2 regions of the Pseudomonas sp. ASL7 genome follow, and region 1 is predicted to be linked to the other one. Evidence: predicted binding sites of a transcription regulator. Region 1 holds the regulator's gene; the other holds the start of a gene.

What was found. The regulator FliA, encoded in region 1, starts transcription of late flagellar genes. The targets are predictions, from matches to a motif close to CTAAAGTTTNNNNNNNNNNNGCCGNTAA.
Region 2: AC1MDT_RS25790 (methyl-accepting chemotaxis protein) is a predicted target of FliA. The motif match lies at 1,990-2,017, and genes of this name have one in related genera.

Annotation. Positions count from the first base shown of each region.
Region 1 is NZ_CM155279.1:163,965-167,173, forward strand. It holds gene flhF (flagellar biosynthesis GTPase FlhF) at 1-524, shown strand, start outside; gene fleN (flagellar synthesis regulator FleN) at 641-1,471, shown strand; gene fliA (RNA polymerase sigma factor FliA) at 1,468-2,208, shown strand; gene AC1MDT_RS00770 (chemotaxis response regulator CheY) at 2,376-2,747, shown strand; gene AC1MDT_RS00775 (protein phosphatase CheZ) at 2,770-3,209, shown strand, end outside.
Region 2 is NZ_CM155279.1:5,585,015-5,588,223, reverse strand. It holds gene AC1MDT_RS25790 (methyl-accepting chemotaxis protein) at 1-1,902, opposite strand, end outside; gene ampE (regulatory signaling modulator protein AmpE) at 2,212-3,048, opposite strand; gene ampD (1,6-anhydro-N-acetylmuramyl-L-alanine amidase AmpD) at 3,045-3,209, opposite strand, start outside.

The DNA of each region.
Region 1 (3,209 bases):
AACAGCTCAAGACCCTCGGCCGGATCCTCAATGTGTCGGTGACACACGTCGACCCGGGCCAGTCGCTGGTTCAGGCGCTGGATCCATTGCTGCGCAAGCGCGTGGTGCTGATCGATACCGCCGGCCTTCAGGCCAGCGACCCGGCACTGCGCATGCAGCTCGAAAGCCTCGCGGGTCGTGGCATCAAATCGAAAAATTACCTGGTTCTGGCAACCACCAGCCAGAAACAGGTTCTAACGGCCGCTTATCACAGTTACAAGCGCTGCGGGCTGGCCGGGTGCATCCTGACTAAACTGGATGAAACGGCAAGTCTGGGCGAGGTGTTGAGCCTGGCCATCAGTCATGAATTGCCGGTGGCGTACCTGACCGATGGCCCACGGATCCCGGATGATTTGCATCTGCCGCGCCGTCATCAGTTGGTCAGTCGCGCCGTGAGTGTGCAAATGCAGGAAGAACCCAGCGAAGAAGCCATGGCTGACATGTTCGCTGATATTTACCACAGCCCGACCAAACAGGTCGGCTGAGGTAGTAATGAACAGTTTTTATACCTACATCGATGGTCTGCCATGCATTGTTCCATCTGTGAACGCGCAGCCAGTAATGTGGCCTCCGTCTATGCAAGACAAGGTAAAGAAATAACATGGGCAGCATGCATCCCGTACAGGTGATCGCGGTGACCGGCGGCAAAGGTGGCGTCGGCAAGACTAACGTGTCAGTGAATTTGTCACTGGCCCTGGCTGAACTCGGCCGTCGCGTCATGCTGTTGGACGCCGACCTGGGTTTGGCGAACGTCGACGTCCTGCTGGGACTGACACCCAAACGCACCCTGGCCGACGTGATCGAAGGCCGATGTGAGCTGCGCGACGTTCTGTTGCAGGGCCCTGGCGGCATCCGCATCGTCCCGGCTGCGTCCGGCACCCAGAGCATGGTTCATCTGAGCCCGGCTCAACACGCCGGCCTGATCCAGGCGTTCAGCGATATCGGCGACAACCTCGACGTATTGGTGATCGACACGGCCGCGGGCATTGGTGATTCGGTGGTCAGTTTCGTCCGCGCCGCGCAGGAAGTCCTGCTGGTGGTGTGCGATGAACCGACTTCGATCACGGACGCCTATGCACTGATCAAACTGCTTAACCGCGATTACGGCATGAACCGCTTCCGCGTCCTGGCCAACATGGCCCAGAGCCCGCAGGAAGGTCGCAATCTGTTCGCCAAGTTGACCAAGGTCACGGATCGCTTCCTCGACGTCGCCTTACAATACGTCGGTGCAGTGCCATACGACGAAAGCGTGCGCAAGGCCGTACAGAAGCAACGTGCCGTCTATGAGGCGTTCCCGCGTTCCAAGTGCTCTCTGGCGTTCAAGGCCATTGCGCAGAAGGTTGATACGTGGCCGCTGCCTGCCAATCCCCGCGGGCATCTGGAGTTTTTTGTCGAGCGCCTCGTGCAACAAACGGCAGGACCGGTTCTATGACAGCCAGCGGTTACAACTTCTACAAGAAGTCGGCACGTGACGCGCAGTACGAGCTGATCGAGCGTTACGCGCCACTGGTTAAACGCATTGCTTACCACTTGCTGGCCCGTCTGCCGGCCAGTGTCCAGGTCGAAGACCTGATCCAGGCCGGGATGATCGGTCTGCTGGAAGTATCGAACAAATACGACCCCAGCAAAGGCGCGAGTTTCGAGACGTACGCGGGCATTCGAATCCGCGGCGCAATGCTCGATGAAGTCCGCAAGGGGGATTGGGCGCCACGTTCGGTCCACCGCAATACCCGGATGGTCAGCGACGCAATTCGCTCGATTGAAGCTAAAACCGGTCGTGACGCTAAAGATCACGAAGTTGCGGCCGAACTCCAATTGAGTCTCGACGATTATTACGGGATTTTGAACGACACCCTGGGTAGCCGCTTATTCAGTTTCGACGATCTGTTGCAGGACGGCGAACACGAAGGGCTGCACGAGGATGGCGCAAGTGCTCATCTCGAGCCGTCACGCGATCTGGAAGATGAACGCTTCCAGGCGGCGCTGGCGGACGCGATTGCCAATTTGCCGGAGCGTGAGCGACTGGTGTTGGCGCTGTACTACGACGAAGAGCTGAATCTGAAGGAAATCGGTGAGGTCCTGGGGGTCAGTGAATCGCGGGTCAGCCAGTTACATAGCCAGTGCGCGGCCCGTTTACGGGGGCGTTTGGGGGAGTGGCGAGCGCGCTGAAGGCAGTGTGGGGACACTGCGAACGTGGCTGGTGTGGTGTTGAACTGCGCCGGTCTCGATCTGTTGTGCTCCAGACAGTCATTGAGTGCTTTGCCAGATTGATTGAAATGGCGCGTCCAGGTGCTGGGCGCGTTTAAGACTGCTTGGAGGTCGAATTGGACAAGAACATGAAAATCCTCATCGTTGATGACTTCTCAACGATGCGGCGGATCATTAAAAACCTGTTGCGTGACCTTGGGTTCACCAACACGGTCGAGGCCGACGATGGCACCACTGCCATTCCGGTTCTTAACAGCGGGAGCATCGACTTTCTGGTAACGGACTGGAACATGCCTGGCATGACCGGTATCGATCTGCTGCGCCACGTGCGCGCCGATGAAAAGCTCAAGCACCTGCCGGTGCTGATGGTTACCGCTGAAGCCAAGCGCGAGCAGATCATCGAAGCGGCCCAGGCCGGCGTTAACGGCTATGTGGTCAAACCCTTCACGGCCCAGGCGTTGAAAGAAAAAATCGAGAAGATTTTCGAACGCATCGGTTGATGGACTGCGCCACGGGGGAGCTATGGAGCATAAAGAATCTTCACTGGGCGATTTTGAATCGACCCTGAAAAAACACGCGGTCGAATTGGTCGAGAGCCTTGAAAAAGGCAAATTCGGCGACGCTGTGCAATTGATCCATGAGCTCAATCAGACCCGTGACCGCGGCCTGTATCAGGAAGTGGGCAAGCTCACCCGGGAGCTGCATAGCGCGATCGTCAATTTCCAGATTGACCCGACCATGCCGCAAGCCGAGGAAGTCTCGCAGATCACTGATGCCACGGAGCGTCTGGGCTACGTGGTCAAGCTGACCGAGGCGGCGGCCAACCGCACCATGGATCTGGTGGAAAACGCCACGCCGCTGGTCAACAGCCTGAGCGAAGAAGCCCAGGCCTTGAGCACGGACTGGGGGCGGTTCATGCGTCGCGAAGTCGGTGCGCAAGAGTTCCGCGAACTGGCCCGGCG
Region 2 (3,209 bases), 910 kb from region 1:
CTGGTCGATGTCATGCGCCACAGCGGTTTGCTGCTCCACCGCAGCAGCGATCTGCTGGTTCTGATCGACAATCATGCCGACGGCACCGAGGATGTTTTCCAGTGCCTGCTGGACTTTCTCCGACTGGCTGACAGTGCCGCTGGCCACCTGATGGCTGATACCCATCGCCTTCACCGCTGCACCGACACCGCCATGAAGCTTGGCGATCATCTGCTCGATTTCTTCGGTGGATTGCTGGGTCCGCTTGGCCAGGGTCCGGACCTCGTCCGCCACCACGGCAAAACCACGCCCTTGCTCGCCCGCTCGCGCCGCTTCGATGGCCGCGTTTAGGGCCAGCAGGTTGGTCTGTTCGGCGATGCTCTTGATCACCTCAAGCACACGACTGATGGACTGGCTGTCGCTGGCCAGCTGATTGATCACCAACACCGACTGATCGATTTCACTGGCAAGTGCAGCAATGCTGCCCTGCTGCGACTCCACCAGCCCGCGACCGTTGATGGTCTCGTCGTTAACGCTGTGGGCACTGTTGACCGCGGCGGCGGCACTGCGCGCCACCTCAAGGGAGGTGGCCGACATTTGGTTCATGGCTGTCGCCACCTGCTCGATCTGGGAGCGCTGCCCCGCCACGGCCTGATTGCTCTGCGCGGAAACGTTTTCCACCTGCCCGGCCTGGCGTTCGACCTCGCTGACGGTCTGCCCCACTCGCTCGATCAGGTCATGGATTTTCTTCACCGTGCCATTGAACACTTCGCCCAGTTCGCCCAGTTCATCGCGGCTATTGGCGTTGAAGGTCACCGTCATGTCGCCGGCGGCCACCTTGTCCATCATTGCGCCAAGACGCTTCAGGGTGGTGCGGGTCGAGGCGTAGAAACCGCCATAAAGGTAAAAGATCAACACAAACACCACCGAGAGCGCCACGGCCTGCAAAATCATGTGCGTGCGATTCTGCTCCAGCCGCTGCTGCAACTGCGTGCCGAGAAACTTCAGTGTGGCTTCATTGAGTTGGTAGGTCCGGTCCATCAGGCCTGTGACCTGATCGTAAAAACCCTGCCATGGCGTATCGAGCGTGTCAGCCATCACCACCTTTTCTTCGAACAGTTCGCTGGCCTTCTTCATCGATGCCTTGCTGTTATCGGCCTGAGCGGCCAGGGCTTCGCGTGCCGCTTTGCTTGAATCCAATGCATCCTGCAGTTTCAGCCCGTATTCGCCCTGTAGCTTTTCGATCTGTGCCAACAGTTCATCGAAGCGGGTACTCGATGCCGAGTTGAGAAAGCCCTGCCCCAACGAAAAAGACCCCATCGCCCGGCCTTCGCCCAGTATTTGGGTAACCCGTGGGGTCATATTGGTGATGAGTTCGCTCAGCTGACGCATGTCGCTCTGAGTGTCACGACTCACGCCCGCCTGACTGGCGATGATCTGGTTGAAAATCTGCGCATTACCGAGCAACTTGCCAATCATTCCGGTTTTGCTTTGCAGGGAGCTTTCCACTTGCAGGGCCTTGAGCGCGGCGATCATCTCATCACGCTTGGCATTGAAAACAGCGATCTGCTCCGGATCCTTGGTCATCGCCGTCAGCCCTTGCAAACGGCTCAGCACGCTTTGCCCCAAAGTGCTGATCTGCGACTCGATATTGCCAGCCTTGCCAGACTGACCGAGGGTGACATTGATCTGCACCAGGTTATTCAAGGTTTCCAGATCGCGCCGTAACGTCAGGCTGCTACCCAGGAGATCCAGGCTCTGCAATTCGATTTGGGTGCCCTGGAATTCGCGATAGGAATCGCGTACCAGATAGAAATTGGTCACCAGCATCGGCACAAGGAACAGCACGCTGATCAGGCTGAACTTCATACCAAAGCTCAGGCGATTCATTAGCGCAACGGCGGGATAGAGCAAGCTCTTCACTGGAGGTCCCCTTCGATTTCTTATTTTTATTGGCAGGCGCAGGTCGACAGCAGAAAGCCACTATTCGGCGCTATCTCTGTATAACTTAAATCGGCAGGAGGTTTTGTAACTTAAGGTAAACGGAAGAGCGAACACGGCCTTGTAGCAGCTGGCGTAACCTGCGTTCGGCTGCCTGTAGGAGCGAGCTTGCTCGCGAAAGACCTGAGAGCGACACGTTTATCCAACATGAACGCGTTATCGTTAACGTATTTCGCGAGCAAGCTCGCTCCTACAGGCAGGCGGACGCAGGCAGCGCCGGGGTCGGTGGGTTTAGGGAAGGACCGTCCACAATGCGAACCCGGCGTACCAGAGCACTGCGGCTCGCAGCAGCAGTTCCCAGATCCGGTCCAGGTTGTTGATGCCGTCAGGCCCGACCACCGGCGCCGGGATTTCACCGGCCACCATCCCGACCTTTTCGATCAATTGGGCGGCGCTGATGTTCCAGTTAAGCAGTTCGTGCAACATCACCCGGCCGACCGCAACAAAGTTGCCCACTAGCGCAAAACTCGCTGCCAGCAGGCGCACCGGCACCCAATCGAACGCGTGACGCAGCTTTGCGGCACGCTCGACCACGGCGGGGTTCTGCCCGTGCTCTTCGGCCAGGGCCAGCAGTCGATAACTCAATGCCGCGACCGGCCCCAGCAGGAAGTACCAGAAAATCACCGCGAAAAAGCTTTGATAGGCCTCCCACAACAGATGCCCTTCGACCCGCTCCAGCAATTGCTCGCCATCGTCGGCGCAAATACCCACGTCGCGTTGCGCAACATGGGCGGCAGCTTGCAGGTCTTCCCGGCGCCAGGCATCACGAAAGGGCCCCAGGCCGGCCAAAAGATCACCGCGCCCCAAACTGTAAATCACCACCAGCAAGTGCAGCGGCAATACCAGCAGACCGTAGGCCACCGGCTCCAGCACCACCAGTACTAAACCCAGCAGCGCCACCGGCAACAACACCAGCACCATCAGGACCAGCCACGGGCTTTTCGCCAGGCGTGGGCTGGACTCAAGCTTGTTCAACTCGTGTACCCAACCACTATCACGTTGAACCCGATGGCGCAGCGCCGAGAACTTCTCGATCCAGACGGCCAACAGCAGCACAAGAAAACTCATTGTTGTTCCTCTTTTGCCAGGGCGGCACGATAGCGTGCCCAGTCGAACGCCGGTCCCGGATCTGTTTTGCGCCCAGGTGCAATGTCACTATGCCCGCAAATACGCTGTGCGGTGATGGCCGGGAAAGCGCTTTGCAACTGCCGGGTCAAGGCTGTCAACGC